DNA from 3 places in the Priestia sp. P5 genome. Region 3 is predicted to be linked to each of the others. Evidence: riboswitches for the same ligand, from Rfam matches in the RefSeq annotation. Region 3 holds a riboswitch; each other region holds the start of a gene.
The links. A riboswitch is a leader RNA that binds a small molecule or an ion and turns the genes downstream of it on or off. The one in region 3 is predicted to bind S-adenosylmethionine.
Positions count from the first base shown of each region.

Region 1: linked by a shared signal. The riboswitch ahead of MMB69_RS20945 (trans-sulfuration enzyme family protein) and the one ahead of metK (methionine adenosyltransferase) in region 3 are both predicted to bind S-adenosylmethionine.
Region 2: linked by a shared signal. The riboswitch ahead of MMB69_RS21895 (methionine ABC transporter ATP-binding protein) and the one ahead of metK (methionine adenosyltransferase) in region 3 are both predicted to bind S-adenosylmethionine.

Region 1 covers NZ_JAKWFJ010000002.1:817,586-823,126, forward strand. The annotation lists gene MMB69_RS20930 (CotH kinase family protein) at 1-171, shown strand, start outside; gene MMB69_RS20935 (spore coat protein) at 314-1,453, shown strand; gene MMB69_RS20940 (DUF2642 domain-containing protein) at 1,523-2,185, shown strand; SAM riboswitch class I at 2,353-2,470, shown strand; gene MMB69_RS20945 (trans-sulfuration enzyme family protein) at 2,542-3,687, shown strand; gene MMB69_RS20950 (trans-sulfuration enzyme family protein) at 3,671-4,852, shown strand; gene MMB69_RS20955 (hypothetical protein) at 5,177-5,443, opposite strand; gene MMB69_RS20960 (SIMPL domain-containing protein) at 5,506-5,541, opposite strand, start outside.
Region 2 covers NZ_JAKWFJ010000003.1:63,009-68,549, forward strand. The annotation lists gene MMB69_RS21885 (MetQ/NlpA family ABC transporter substrate-binding protein) at 1-795, opposite strand, end outside; gene MMB69_RS21890 (methionine ABC transporter permease) at 813-1,481, opposite strand; gene MMB69_RS21895 (methionine ABC transporter ATP-binding protein) at 1,474-2,499, opposite strand; SAM riboswitch class I at 2,631-2,738, opposite strand; gene MMB69_RS21900 (thioredoxin family protein) at 2,919-3,218, opposite strand; gene MMB69_RS21905 (toprim domain-containing protein) at 3,233-3,583, opposite strand; gene MMB69_RS21910 (YusG family protein) at 3,765-4,010, opposite strand; gene gcvH (glycine cleavage system protein GcvH) at 4,090-4,473, opposite strand; gene MMB69_RS21920 (arsenate reductase family protein) at 4,609-4,965, opposite strand; gene MMB69_RS21925 (acyl-CoA dehydrogenase family protein) at 5,081-5,541, opposite strand, start outside.
Region 3 covers NZ_JAKWFJ010000001.1:35,685-41,225, reverse strand. The annotation lists gene MMB69_RS00215 (glycosyltransferase family 4 protein) at 1-979, shown strand, start outside; gene metK (methionine adenosyltransferase) at 1,011-2,213, opposite strand; SAM riboswitch class I at 2,346-2,463, opposite strand; gene pckA (phosphoenolpyruvate carboxykinase (ATP)) at 2,838-4,427, shown strand; gene MMB69_RS00200 (DUF2584 domain-containing protein) at 4,462-4,704, opposite strand; gene MMB69_RS00195 (alpha/beta hydrolase family protein) at 4,759-5,541, opposite strand.

The DNA.
Region 1 (5,541 bases), on a different contig from region 3:
GAATACATGAAACCAATCATTTATCAACTGCATGAGTATATTGCTCCTTATGTATTAAAAGATCCTTACGTAAAAGATAACTTGGAGCAATTTTATAAAGAACCCGAATTTATGCTGTCTTTTATAAAAGAACGAACAGCGTATATTGAAAATAACCTTTTGACTCTTTAAAAAGAGATAGATTTATAGGCAATTTATAGGCAACAGTGGATTTTGCTAATAATAGGCAAATGCAGGAAATCAATAGCTGTACATGATACGTATATATACAGTATGAATGACCAATAAGGATAACTAATAAGGAGGAAAAACAATGAGTAACTATTACTATGGCCAAGAACAAGGGCAAAATCAAAATCCACGCCAAAAATCAAGCCAAAAACGCAGCCAAAATGTACAAATGCCTGATAAAGGCTATTCTTCTCACTTCAAACCCCTAACAGGAAGAGTGGTGACCGTTTATCGTGGAGGACCTGAATCTAAAACAGGTTATTTGGTTGACGTGCAGTCAGATTATTTAATTTTAGCGGTAGAAAGCAATAATAACAATAATGGTGAAAATAACAACCAAAACAACCAAAAAAACCAAAACAATCAAAACAATCAAAACAATAATCAACAAGAATATACCCTTGTATATTATAACTTAGCGCATGTAAAGAGTATTACTGAAGATACTATGTCAAATTCAGCGCAAACCTTTACAGGGTTTAACGAAGAACTAGAATTATATCGAGGAAAAACTTTTGCTACAACTTTATCATTAATGAAAACTAAATATGTGCAGGTTAATCAAGGTGGACCTGAGAAAAAAGCAGGTCAGCTTCTTGATGTCTTAGGTTCATTTGAATCTGCTTATATAGTATTACTCACAGAGGACGACGGTGTCATTTATATTAATACTGAACACGTTAAGAGTGTGAGTGAATATCAAAACAACAATGGAGATCAAGCTAATCAATCTGCAAATGAACTCTTAGTGAGCCAAGAACCAGAATATATGAAATCCAAAAGCTTTAACGATCTTTTTGCCCACCTTTCTCATAAATGGGTATCAATCAATAATGGAGGACCTGAAGCTGTAGAGGGCGTGTTAGTACAAAGCCGAAATGGTACATTTACACTTGTGCAGAATAATCAAGTATTACGCTTACAGCCAAGACACGTTAAAACCATTTGTGTAGGAGCAAAAGGGGCTTTTAAGCAAAACGATAACAATCAAAATAATAATGAAGAAACAGAAGAAAATGGAGAGACTGAAGCTGCGAAGTCTACAGAAGAACGTACAGGAGAACGTACGGGAAGCCGCACAGGTGGACGTACAGGACGCCGCACGGGTGGACGCACAGGTGATCGTTCTCGAGGACGCCGCACGGGTGGACGTACAGGTTCACGCTCTTCAACACCGGCTGAGAAAGTTATTAAAACGAAAAATTATCGTTGGAAAGCATGATGAAATGGAACATAAAAGGTGCTTATAAAGCACCTTTTCTATCATATAGGAAAAAGGAGGAGAATCAGAATGAGTATGAATCATTATATCAATAAAATTGTGGAGTTAGATATTTCAGGAAAAACGACATTTGTTGGCAGACTTATTGATCTTGGATTAGATATTATGGTTTTGTATAATGGACATGATTATTTGTATATTCCTCTTTTACACATGCATCGTTTGCGGGAAGTATCGGAAGAAGACTATACGGTTTTACGTGAAATAGAAGAGAATTTAATAGAAGAAAGTCAGCGGATTTCTTATCGGAATATTTTACAGCAGGCAAAAGGGAAATTTATTGAAATTTATGTAACGGGAGGGAAATCATTGCATGGCTATATCACAAGCGTGCTGAATGATTATCTTGTGTTTTATTCTCCAGTGTATAAAAATGTCTTTGTTTCTCTGCATCATTTGAAATGGCTTACCCCTTACAGTAATGAGTTAACCCCTTATTCTTTAAGTGACAAAGAGCTCCCAGTAAGGCCCGCCTCTGCACCTTTTGTCAGAAACTTTGAAGAGCAGCTTAAAAAATATGAAAATCAACTGGTCGTATTAGATTTAGGGGATCAATCAGAAAAGATTGGTGTACTTAAAGAAGTTTCTAATAATATTGTTGAACTAATTACGGCAAATGGAGAAAGTATGTATTGGAAGTTAGCTCACGTAAAAGCTGTACACTTGCCTTAGAAAAAGAGACCTCCCTGTCGTCTCTTTTTTTTATGTGTTTAGCAAGACAAGTATATTGAATAAACAAATGAGATGATTTAAATTTTTTAGAAAATTATGTTGACAATAAAGAAAATCTTTATTAAAGTTAGTAACAACAAACGTTAACCACCAACAATTATATAGAACTCTTATCAAGAGTGGCGGAGGGACTGGCCCTGCGATGCCCGGCAACCATCAAATGAAACATTCATTTGAACGGTGCTAATTCCTGTGGAACATCAGTATTGTTCTAACAGATGAGAGAAATCGTGTATAAACGAACACTCTTCCATCTGTGAAGAGTGTTTTTTATTTTGAGTGAAGGAGAGAAATAGATGAAAATTGAAACTTTATTAGTTCGTTCAGGAGTAGGTCGTGATCCTTCAACAGGTTCTATTACAACACCCATTTACCAAGCATCAACATTTGCTCATCCTGCTTTAGGGCAAAGTACAGGATTTGACTATGCACGTACGGCAAATCCTACTCGTACAGCATTGGAAGAAGCAATTGCTGCTTTAGAAAAAGGAGAAGTAGGAGTAGCATTCGCTTCAGGAATGGCGGGTGTAATGGCAGTTTTAGCACTATTTAAAAACGGAGATCATTTAATTGTATCAGAGGATTTATACGGAGGAACGTACCGAGTACTAAATGAAATCTTTTCAGAGCAAGGAATTACTGTTTCGTACGTCAACACAGCACATCTCGAGCAAGTAAAAGATGCGCTTCGTCCCAACACGAAAGCTTTATTTATTGAAACACCTACGAATCCAATGATGCACGTGACTGATTTGCCAGAAGCAATTGCGTTAGCTAAACAGCATGATTTGCTTACCATCGTTGACAATACCTTCATGTCCCCTTATTATCAGCGTCCTTTAGAGCTTGGAGCAGATATTGTAATACATAGTGCAAGCAAATACATTGGGGGTCATAATGATGTAGTTGCTGGTCTTGTAGTGGCTCGATGTAGTAGCTTAGGAGAGAAAATTCGTTTTTATCAAAATGCAGCTGGGGCAATCTTAGGGCCACAGGACAGCTGGTTGTTATTACGCGGTGTTAAAACGCTAGCGCTTCGTATGGAAAAGCATAATGAAAACGCGCTGAAAATTGCAAATTGGCTTACTGCTCATGATCTCGTGGAAAAAGTGTATTACCCTGGTCTTGAAACACATCCAGGCTATGAAATCATGAAGAAACAAGCAACTGGATTTGGAGGCATGATTTCTTTTGCTGTCTCACACCCTGACATCGTGTCAGTACTTTTAGAAAATGTCAAAGTTATTACATTTGCAGAAAGCTTAGGAGGCGTAGAAAGTTTAATGACATTCCCAGCTCGTCAAACACACGCTGATATTCCGGAGGAAATTCGAAATCGTGTCGGAGTAACAAACTGTTTACTGCGGCTATCAGTTGGAATTGAGCACGCAGATGATTTAATTAAAGATTTGAAGGAGGCATTTGATGCATACCAACAATAATAAACATAGATTTGGTACGAACTTAATTCATGCAAATACAGGAATTGACGGTCATTTTGGAGCGGTTAACGTACCTATTTATCAGGTATCTACATTTAACCAAGAAGATGAGACGAACAACGGCCGTTATGACTATTCTCGTTCAGGAAATCCAACTCGTGAGGCTTTAGAAAACACCATTGCTCAGCTAGAAAATGGATACGCTGGTTTTGCTTTTTCATCAGGTATGGCTGCTATCTCATCGGTGTTATCTATTTTTGAATCAGGGGATGAAATTTTAGTTTCACACGATACGTACGGCGGGACATATCGTGTATTAACACGATTATTTTCAAAGTTTGGTATCAAAACAACTTTTGTTGATACAACGAAGGTTGAGAAAGTAGAAGAAGCTATCACAAAAGATACGAAGGCTATTTATATCGAAAGCCCTTCAAATCCATTTTTACAGGTAACAGATATTAAAGCAGTAGCAAGTTTGGCGAAGGAGCGCAATCTTCTTACAATTGTGGATAACACGTTTTTAACGCCTTATCTACAGCAGCCAATTGACCTTGGTGTAAACATTGTGATTCATAGTGCTACAAAATATATCAGCGGCCACAGTGACGTCATTGGCGGTTTAGTTGTAGTAAGCGATGAAAAGTTAGCAGAAGAAGTAAAGTTTGTGCAAAATGCTTTTGGTGCTATCTTGGGACCACAGGATTGTTTTTTACTGCTTCGGGGAATTAAGACATTAAAAGTTCGTTTAGATCAGCAGTTAAAAACAGCGCTGCAGTTTGCAAAATGGCTTGAAGAACAATCTCTAGTGAGCCGTGTATACTACCCGGGCTTAAAAAGTCATCCAGACCACAAACTGATTTCAGAACAAGCAAATGGATACGGAGCTATGATTTCTTTCCAAGTACAGGATGAAAAAGTAGCACGACATATTTTACAAGGAGTCAAATTAGCTTCAATTGGCGTTAGTCTAGGTGCAGTTGAATCCATTCTAACGCATCCTGCAACAATGTCTCATGCAAGTATCCCAAAAGAAGTACGTGAAGAAAAAGGAATTACTGATTCACTTCTTCGTCTTTCAGTAGGGTTAGAGGAATTCGAGGATTTAAAGCAAGACTTTAATGCTGTTTTTCAAAGCTTAGAAGAAAAGGCGTTAATTAAATAAAGAAAAGAGACTGGGACAAAAGTATTCTAGTTAAAGTTAAACAAGAACTATTAATCAAAATTACTGATTAATAGTTCTTGTTTTTTGTTGTCATGGTGAACGTAGGTTTCATCTATTTCGTTGCTTCTAGCGGTTGATTGGAGGGCCAGGCGAAGACTCCTGCGGGAAAAGCGGAAGGGATGAGACCCCGCAGAAGCACAAGCGGCGAGGAGGCTCATCGGCCGCCCGCGGAAAGCGAAGCCTTGCACGGAAATCAACCGCGGTGTCACAAGCGGTTCAGCTCCTTTATCCCATTTGTTCGTCTTTACACTGGATTGATATCCGTTATATACAGCTATCTAAAAGGTTTGTGTATAGGGACGTAAGCGCAACTTTTTCATCAGAGGAAAGACTGCTGTTTAGAATTCTTTTTATGCCAAGATGATATTTTACATACGGTGTTTGCCGGACGCGTGGATGAGTCATTTCATCTTTTAAATCTTTCATAATGGCTTCGTGAAGCTGATCTTCACTTGTCATGGCTTGTTTAGAAGCAAACGAACGGTTTAACCATAGGGTTTGATAAGCTGCTAGTAAATGTTCAGAAGTCATTGTTCAAAGAGCTCCTTTAGATTAGTTTCTTCATTAGAATAGTCTATAGTTTACCACAAGTATTAATACGTGTACGTAACTTTTACAGAAGCAGATAC
Region 2 (5,541 bases), on a different contig from region 3:
AATGTAGTCTTGAATTTCTTTAGAGTGAAGAACTTTCACTAAAGCTTTCACTGTATCTTTATTTTCGTCGCCTTTGTGAACCGTAATGATGTTTGCATAAGGGTTATTTTCTTTGCTTTCCACTGCGATTGGATCTTTTACTGGATCTAAACCAGCATCGATAGCATAGTTAGCATTGATAACAACAGCGTCACCTTCATTATTTTTGTACATCTGAGGTAGCAATCCGCCTTCAACATCGGCTTTAAATTTTAAATTCTTCGGGTTTTCTACGATATCTTTAATTTGTGCATCTGTTTTCTTTACGCCTGGTTTTAATTTGATTACGCCAGCTTTTTCAAAAATCGATAAAATACGTCCTTGCTCTGCTACTGCATCACGCATAATAACTGTGCCATTTTTCGGAAGATCTTTTAAGCTTTTGTATTTTTTAGAGTAGATACCGATTGGTTCAATGTGAATGGCACCGGCACTTACAAAATCATACCCTTTTTCACCCTTGTGATCTTTTAGCACTGAATTCATATAAGGAACGTGCTGGAAGTAGTTTGCATCAATTTCATTGTTTGCAAGAGCTGTGTTCGGTAAGATGTAATCTTGGAATTTTTTAATTTCCAAGTCGATTCCCTGTTTTTCTAAAATCGGTTTTGCTTGTTCTAAAATTTCAGCATGAGGCGTATTAGAGGCACCCACAACAATTTTCTTTTCATCTTTTGATCCATTGTTAGATCCACACGCAGCTAATCCTACTACTAGCGCAGATGTTAATGCTATAGCCGAAAGCCATTTTTTCATAATAAATAATCCTCCCTTTATCTTTTATCAATTTTTGCAGTAATCGCATCTCCAATAAGTTGGATAATAAATACAATAATCAAAATTAAGATCGTAGCAGCTAGCGTTACATCATTATGACTGCGCTGGAATCCTTCTAAATATGCAAGATTACCAAGACCTCCAGCTCCAATCACACCCGCCATTGCCGTATAGCCGACTAACGCAATCGTCGTCACCGTCAAACCAGAAATTAACGCTGGCAGCGATTCAGGTAACAGCACTTTAAAGATAATAGTGCTTGTTGTTGCTCCCATTGATTTAGCAGCTTCAATAACACCTTTATCAATTTCGCGCAGACCAATTTCTACAAGACGCGCATAAAATGGTGCTGCTCCAACAATTAAAGCAGGTAACGCTGCATTAGCGCCTAAAATACTCCCTACCAATGCTTTGGTAAATGGAATCAGTAAAACAATTAAAATAATGAATGGAATGGAACGAAAGATATTTACAACTGCTGACACAATGGCATATAAAGGTTTGTTTTGCCAAAGCTGTCCTTTGGACGTTAAAAATAAAAGCAAGCCCAATAAAATACCTAGAACAAACGTGGCTATAACTGAAATAGCCGTCATATATAGTGTTTCATTTGTCGCTTGAATAAAATCATCTAAAATAACGTTTGGAAATAGTTTCTCAAGCATTTGTCATTACCTCCACTTCTACCTGCTGCTCATGAATGTATGCAATGACTTTTTCAACTTCTGTTAATTCTCCGTCTAAATGAACGAACAACGTTCCGTATGAACCTGTTTGTGTATGCGAAATCTTTCCTTGCAAAATATTAATCGTTACATCAAACTGTTTTAAAATCGTTGTAATGAGCGGTTGCTCTGCTTTTCCGCCAACAAACGTCAGCTGAATAATTTGCCCGCTTGGATACAGCTCTTTTACTTGTTCAATTGTTTCAAACGTTTCTTCTGGTTCAGAAATTTGTTGAACGAATCGCTTTGTAATCGGCTGCTTAGGTTTTCTGAATACTTCTAACACCTGTCCTTCTTCTACCACTGCCCCATTTTCCATAACGGCTACTCGATGACAAATTTTACGAATAACGTGCATTTCATGAGTAATGAGTACAATGGTTAACCCTAGCTTCTCATTAATATCTACTAACAGATCTAAAATGGAATCTGTCGTTTGAGGATCAAGCGCTGATGTTGCTTCATCACACAGCAATACTTTTGGGTTATTGGCTAGCGCTCGAGCAATACCAACACGCTGCTTCTGTCCACCGCTAAGCTGGGATGGATAAGCATTTTCACGCCCTTCAAGCCCGACTAGCTTGATAAGCTCGTCTACTCGTTTCATTCTTTTTTCTTTTGAGATCCCTGCTATTTCTAACGGAAAGGCAATATTTTCTCGCACCGTACGCGACCACAAGATATTAAAGTGCTGAAATACCATACTAATTTCTTGTCTAGCTTTTCTGAGTTTTCCGCCTTTAATTTTTCCAATATCATTACCTGCTACTTCGACCGTTCCTGTCGTTGGTGTTTCTAACCCGTTTAGCAAGCGAATTAAAGAACTTTTCCCCGCTCCGCTGTAACCAATGATTCCGTAAATTTCGCCTTGGTTAACGGTTAGATTCACATTATCAACAGCTGTTACTTGACCGCTTTTAGCCTGATAAATTTTTGTAACGCCTGTTAATGTAATCATATTTCTTCACCTTCTTTAGTAAAAACTTAATTATGTTAGGTTGCCCTATAGGATAAAAAAGCCGTAAAACAATTTTCCCCATTAAAAAAGCCTCTCTGCGCATGACAGAAAGGCTCGATATTTAATCCTTTCTCTCATCTTTCAAAGCGCATAGCTTTGCAGGAATTGGCACCATTTCAGTTAGTCTGACGGTTGCCGGGTTTCACAGGGCTCAGTCCCTCCACCTCTCTTGATAAGAGTTCGCAACAATTATTTTGTTTTTAGGAAATATTCATTCATTTATGAACATTCATGAGTGTGATTTTAGCATGTGTCAGATAGGCTGTCAACAGATTTTGTTCTTGGGATAATATCCCAAGATTTCAACAGCCCCAACGGTTTGCTCTCGTTCCATTTCTTCATTTTAAACAAACGTTTGATTATCGAAGCTCTTCAAGTACGTGCTCGATGGAATGAAAGGCATAGAGTTTTTTTACCATTTCGCCATTTTTCACTTCAATCAAACAAGGTACACTTTCAATTGAAAATGCTTCTGCTTTTGAAGGCATATAATTTAAATTGCTCATTCCGATGGTCACACCGGGCAGCATCGCTTCTGCTACGGTTAACATTTTTTTTGCCAGCTGACATGTCCCGCAAAAAGGGGTATGGAAAAAGATAAACGCTCTTTGTCCTTCTTTTAACTGATCGTCAAGCTGTTTTTCACTCCATTCTTGCATGTTGCTCATTCCTTTTATGTTAAAAATTCTGCATTAACATCGATATTGGCACTCAGTAATACTGTTGCTATGTGATGTCTAGGGGCGGCAGCAACCTCTCGGTACATTTTATCAATATATAGATGCTCTGCTTCCGGAAGCTCTCGTTTAAATTGTTTTCTCAGCTTATTCCCTGAATCATCAGAGTCAACGAGTATGTATACCTCTTTGTTAAACGTACAGTCAATAATTTCATCCAGCTTTGATAAACTAATCGTACCGTTTGTACAGATAATTTCAATTGGTTCTCGAATGATATCTTGAATACGCTTTTTATCTGATTTTCCTTCGACAATAATTACTTTTTCAATTTCAATTAGCCCCATTTTCATCACCCATAATCGTCAGTTGTATAGTAACATCATTTCTTTATGCTATACAATATTCGTTAATGTATCACAGTTCACCTGTTTTTTAAAAGAAATTTGCAAGAAAGAACTCTTTTAAAAGGCAGTTTAGGCCATATTGTTTCCATAAAACAAGAAAAACAGCGGCAGTTGCCACTGTTTAGCACCATCCTGCTTCTTCGTCGCAGTCTGTATATTTTTGCGTTTCACCTTGTTTTTGTACGTCCGCGTATTGATAGAACTTATTATTTTCTTGCGAATATCCTTCTTCAAAACGGTATTCATTGCCGCTTGTTCCGTAACTAACTTCACCAATTGGCTGCTTATCAACATATAATTTCATACCGCCGTCATGAAATTTAGCTGTAACGCGATCTGTAACGTCCATTTTTTGTTTTTCAAACATAAAAAGACACTCCTTTAGCTTGTTTACTAATAGAGTGTCCAGTCAAAAACTTTTCATAAAGACAATTTATGGAGGAATATTATCCTTCGTTTGTCATTTCTTCGTATTGCTCTGCTGTCATTAGCTTGTCTACTTGAGAAGCATCGGATGGTTTGATTGTAATCATCCATGCTTCTTCGTATGGAGATTCATTAACAAGCTCAGGGCTATCGCTTAAGTTGTCGTTTACTGCTACAACTTCACCGCTAATTGGTGCATAAAGCTCAGAAACTGTTTTTACTGATTCAACGCTGCCAAACGGCTCGTCAGCTTCTACTGTTGCTCCTACTTCTGGCAGTTCAACGAATACGATGTCTCCAAGCTCAGCTTGAGCGAAATGTGTAATACCTACGCGGACAACGTCTCCTTCTGTTTTTACCCATTCATGCTCTTCAGAATAACGCAAATCTTTTGGTGTACTCATCTTAATCCCTCCAAAATATGTATCTTAATTTGTTTATATAAAAAGCGCCTTCAACGTGGAGAACACTTTCTACAACCTAAAATAACTTCCTATTAACAGTGTAACGTAAAAGGTAAAAATTTTCTATTTGAAAACTTACTTCCACACGTCCTCAAACTGCTCTTCTTTGAAACCAAGCGTTACTTTTTGTCCATCTGTTAGCAGCGGACGCTTAATTAACATGCCATCTGACGCAAGAATCGACAGAAGTTCATCTTCACTCGCACTGCTTACTTTATCTTTAAGCTCTAGTTCCCGATATTTTTTACCGCTTGTATTAAAGAATTTTTTTAATTCCAAGCCGCTGTTCTGATAATAAGATTGCAGCTGCTCTTTTGTTGGCGGGTTTTCTACAATATGAATTTCTTCATACGCTACTCCGTTATCATCCAGCCACTTCTTTGCTTTTCGGCACGTACCACACTTTGGATATGAATAAAAAAATAATGACATTTCGTCAACCACCCTTTATTTTAAGCTTTTTTCGTATTTTAACACATCCTTTATCATTTACCTAGATAGAGGCTTCTTAAACAAAAAGGAGCTCGTAAAACGAGCTCCTTTTTCCTTAAACTGTGAACTTCTCTACTTCTAGAAGTGTTTTTGCAATCTCGCGCTTTACACTAATTACATTAATTGGTGTATAGCGAGTTAATTTGCGAAGAGACGAAAGCATGACTCTAAGCGTATCACCTTGTTCAACGCCAATTAACGTTTCTTTTGCATCTGCTTCGATTCGATTAAATGCTTCTTGGCAGAATACTTGCGTGTATTTTACTTTTAAGCTGTTTTGATCTGCTCCTGTTTTGGAAATGGCTTTTTCAGTACGTAAAACAGTGGATTCCATTGCATATACGTTACTAATCATATCGGAAATATTAACGAGAATTTCTTGTTCTTTCTCTAATTCTTTGCCATACTTTTGTGCAGCTAATCCCAAAAGCAAGAGCGCAATTTTCTTCCCGTTTTGCACAAGCATTTTTTCTTGATCTAACGGCTCATTTCCTACTTCCTGCGGCATAAGCATCA
Region 3 (5,541 bases):
CAGCATGCCGTTTTTTCTTTATCCAAACAGCCGCTTTTCATTGCCAAACGTTCTAAAAATTAAAAAGCAGCTGCAGGAATTCAATCCTTCTATTATTCATTTGGCCACTCCTTTTACAATGGGGCTTTGCGGCTCCTATTACGGGAAAAGATTAGGTGTTCCTCTTGTCGGCTCTTATCATACCAATTTTGATGATTATTTATCTCACTATGAACTTGAAAAAATGCGTGTACCACTGCAAAAATATATGAAATGGTTTTATAAACCTGTACAAAAAATATTCGCTCCCTCTGAAGTGACCAAACAGCAGCTAGAAGAGCAAGGGTTTCACAACGTAGCTATTTGGGCGCGAGGAGTAAATCATAGATTATTTCATCCCCACTATGACCGCTTTGATATTCGTATTAAATATAATATTAAAAAGCCCTACATTTTAACGTATGTAGGAAGATTAGCTAAAGAAAAGAACGCTGATTTTTTAATAAAAATTGCACGATCTCTGCCCGATCATATCCGCCATCAAATTCACTGGGTTATTGTGGGAGACGGCCCTTTAAAAGAACAAATGCAGCAGCAAGCATCTGAGCATATGACATTTACAGGCTTCCTTGAAGGTAAGCAACTTGCTCATATCTATTCATCATCTGATTTGTTTGTTTTTCCTTCAGAAACAGAAACCTTCGGAAATGTTGTGCTGGAGTCTCTTGCTTCTGGAACTCCTGTAGTGGCAGCAAATGCAGGAGGAGTTAAACAGATGGTTCAGCACGGGCGAAACGGCTACCTTTGCAAACCTCACTCCTTAGAAGAATTCAGTTCGGCTATTACAGATTTACTCGATGATTTGCATCAGCGGCTTCACTTTGGGCATGCAGCGAGACAATATGCTCTTACTCAATCATGGGACGCCATTTTTCAGCATTTGCTTTCAGAATATGAAGGTGTCGTAGAAAAATCTGCTGCAGGTATTCAATGGGCATAAAAAAATCTCCGTTTTCACGGAGATTTTTTTACTATTTAGCTAAAGCTTGAGTTTTTAATGCTTCCGCTTTGTCTGTGAACTCCCAAGGAAGCTCCACATCCGTACGACCAAAGTGGCCGTAAGCTGCTGTTTGCTTATAAATTGGGCGACGTAAATCAAGCATTTTAATGATGCCTGCTGGACGTAGATCAAAGTTTTTGCGTACTACGTCTACTAGTACTTCTTCAGAAACTTTTCCTGTACCGAATGTATCAATTGAAATAGATACTGGCTGTGCAACACCAATTGCATATGCTAGTTGTACTTCACATTTATCAGCAAGATCAGCTGCTACAATGTTTTTCGCAACATAACGAGCTGCATAAGCTGCTGAACGGTCTACTTTTGTTGCGTCCTTACCAGAGAATGCACCGCCGCCGTGACGAGCATATCCGCCGTAAGTATCAACGATAATTTTACGACCAGTTAAACCAGCATCTCCTTGAGGACCGCCGATTACGAAACGTCCTGTTGGGTTAATGAAATACTTTGTATTTTCATCAATTAACTCGTTGGGAACAACTGGATTAATAACATATTCTTTTAAGTTACGTTGAATTTGCTCTAACGTTACTTCTGGGTGATGCTGAGTTGAAATAACAATTGTATCGATGCGAACAGGTTTGTTGTTTTCATCATATTCAACTGTTACTTGTGTTTTACCATCCGGGCGAAGGTAAGGAAGAATTTCTTCTTTACGTACTTCTGTTAGACGGCGAGCAAGTTTATGAGCTAATGAAATTGGAAGAGGCATTAATTCTTTTGTTTCGTTACATGCATAACCAAACATTAACCCTTGGTCTCCAGCTCCGATTGCTTCGATTTCTTCATCTGACATTTGACCTTCACGTGCTTCTAACGCCTGGTCTACACCAGCAGCGATATCAGCTGACTGCTCGTCGATAGATGTTAATACTGCACAAGTTTCAGCATCAAATCCGTATTTTGCACGAGTATAGCCAATTCCTTTAATTGTTTCACGAACTGTTTTAGGAATATCCACGTAAGTAGAAGTTGTAATTTCACCACTTACTAAAACTAAACCAGTTGTTACGCTTGTTTCACAAGCAACACGAGCATTTGGATCCTTTGCTAGGATAGCATCAAGAATTGAGTCAGAAATTTGGTCACAAATTTTATCGGGATGTCCCTCTGTAACAGATTCTGACGTGAACAGACGACGTTGTGTTGACATCAGTTTTCCTCCTTATAAATACGATACATTGTGATACGGTACTCATTCCCTTATTTTCATTACACGTTAAAAAATATAAAAAAACCTTTCCTTGTATCGAGGAAAGGTATCAAATTCTACATAAGCCTTTCACTCTTATCGATCAAGGTTGTGCCCTTGCATCAGGTTAGCACCTTATCGTCTACACAAAAAAATGACGATGGTTGCTGGGTTTCATAGGGCCTGTCCCTCCACCAGCTCGGGATAAGAGAGTATCCGTTCAAGGACATATAATACATGAAAAAGCGCTTCACTGTCAACAACATTCAAATGGAAATCATCTCTTTATGTTTGAATCGGTTTTAATGTAACATACTCAAATTCTGAAATAGTACATCTTATTAAGAATTATTACTAAGTTTGGTTAATAAGACAGATCAAAATGAGGCTTTCACTTAAAATAGCTTCACTTTTTTCGCTTCTAGCACATATACATGTGTCTAAAATAGGTATAACGTACATTTTTTTATAATACACAAACATTTTTAGTTAAATAGTATAGAATAATTAAATAAATGTGTTATACTAATTATAAATTTCAAACATTAATGAATAAATAATAGCTAAAAAAGGAAGGTAGTGCACATGAGTACTGTTGATATGTCTATCGAATTAAATGGTTTGCTTCAATTAAAAACAACAAAACACCAATTATCTGTTCCACAACTTGTTGAAAAAATTCTAGCTCGACGCGAAGGAACGCTGACTTCTACAGGTGCTGTGTCAGTCGAAACTGGGAAATATACAGGTCGCTCTCCTTTAGATAAATTTATTGTAAGCGATGCTGTGTCTTCAAAAACGGTTGAATGGGGACCTGTCAATCAGCCAATTTCTGCTCAGCGATTCGATGCGCTATACAAAAAAGTCTTAACCCACTTAAAGAAGCAGGATGAACTTTTTGTTTTTAATGGATATGCTGGAGCTGATAAAAAGTATCAGTTACCAATTCAAGTAGTTAATGAATTTGCATGGCACAACCTATTCGCTCAGCAGTTATTCATTCGCCCTTCAGCCGAACAAAAAACAAATGATGATGTGAAGCCGTTTACAATTGTAGCAGCTCCAACGTTCAAAGCTGATCCTGAAACAGACGGGACAAATTCTGAAACCTTCATTATTCTTTCGTTAGAGCGACGTATTGTGCTAATTGGAGGAACTGAATACGCTGGTGAAATGAAAAAATCTATTTTCTCAGTGATGAACTTCTTGCTTCCTCAAAACAATATTCTATCCATGCACTGTTCTGCTAACGTAGGAGAAGAAGGTGACGTTGCATTATTCTTTGGTTTATCTGGAACGGGTAAAACAACGCTTTCTGCTGATGCAAACCGTCGTTTAATCGGAGATGACGAGCACGGTTGGTCAAGCTCTGGTGTATTTAATATTGAAGGAGGATGCTACGCGAAGTGCATTCAGCTTTCCGAAGAAAAAGAACCGCAAATTTTCAATGCAATTCGCTTCGGCGCCGTACTGGAAAATGTAGTGTTAAATCAAAATACGAAAGTAGCAGATTACAATGATAATAGTTTAACAGAGAATACTCGTGCCGCTTATTCAATTGACTCTATTGATAATACGGTATTGCCAAGCGTTGCTGGGCACCCTACAGCTATTGTCTTTTTAACTGCTGATGCCTTCGGCGTCTTGCCTCCAATCAGCAAGCTTACAAAAGAACAAGCGATGTACCATTTTCTGAGCGGATACACTAGTAAGTTAGCTGGAACAGAGCGCGGCGTAACATCGCCACAGGCTACTTTCTCTACATGCTTTGGTGAGCCTTTCTTACCTCTTGCTCCAACAACTTATGCAGAAATGCTAGGAAAGAAAATCGATGAACATAATGTAAATGTCTACCTTGTAAATACTGGATGGACCGGCGGTGAATACGGCGTGGGCGAACGAATGAAGTTAAGTTACACTCGATCTATGGTTCAAGCAGCCCTTGAAGGAGAACTAGCTAATACCGAAACAGTAACAGATGCTATTTTTGGTTTATCGATTCCAACTCATGTTCCGGGAGTTCCTGATGAAGTGCTTCAGCCTTCTAAAGCATGGAACGATGCAACAGCTTATAATCAAAAAGCAACTGAGCTTGCTGCTAAATTCAAAGCTAATTTCAAGCGTTTTAATGATGTAGCATCTGATATTTCAACATTAGGCGGACCTAGAGTCTAATAAAAAACCGATCGTCTTAGAGACGATCGGTTTTTTAATTAGTCGAGTGTAATTTTGTCAGTTCATATGTGACAATGGTTTTTTCCTGTTCCATTTCTACCTTACGCACAACAGCAGTTCCAATACATTCTCCAGTTTTCGTTTTGTGAATGTTTAATGGAATATCTAACGGATACAAGCGATATCCTTTTTTCTCAATTTGAAAAATGTTATCCGTTACACGCTTTTCGTTGCCTTTTGTCACAATCATTGTATTTAATTCTAGCGGCATCCCCATTTTTTCTCACTCCTCACTGTTATTCTACTTGTTTTCTCTATCGTAGCATATCTTTTATTGCGCTTTCATCCACTTCGTTAACTTCTTCACCGTTTCTCGGTTTTCTTTTGGTGGAAAAGCATGTGGAAAGTTTTCGAAGTACCAGCTGGTAACTTTTTTATTGGACTTCTTTAGTTTAGATTCGAGCTGATAGGAATGATCAATCGACACGTTTTTATCTTCTAAACCATGAATAAGCAAGACCGGCGGCTCGACGAGATGAGCACGGTGCAAAGGTGTCCTCCATTCGTATCTTTCAGGATATTTAGAAGGCGTTCCTCCAATCACCCGCTTCATCATTCTTCTTAAATCTTCTCTTTCTTCATATGTCAGCACCATATCCGTGACGCCTCCCCATAACACAAGAGAGCGGCTGTCGTTTTTTTCAATGGCTGTGAGTAAAGCCATCACTCCCCCTCTTGAAAACCCAAAAATATGAATGCGGTCACGGTTGACGTTAGGGAGCTGTTTCAATAAATCGTAAGCAGCAAAAGCATCGTAACGATCATCTCCTGCAAAATCTTCGTTTCCTTCGCCTCCTTGATTTCCCCTATAGAACGGAGCCATCACAATAAAACCTTGAGAAGCAAATTGAATGAGTCGAGCAGGACGAACCGTTCCTACGTTCTTAATACCTCCTCTCAAGTATAAAAAGCCGTCATACATTCCTTTTTCTTTTGGCTCTGCGAGCATTCCTTTAATCTTAAGCCCTTGACATGCATATGTAATCACCCACAGCGCCACGCGAGGGTTTGATGATGGGAAACGCTGTTTATGAAGAATTGTTCCATCTTTCAT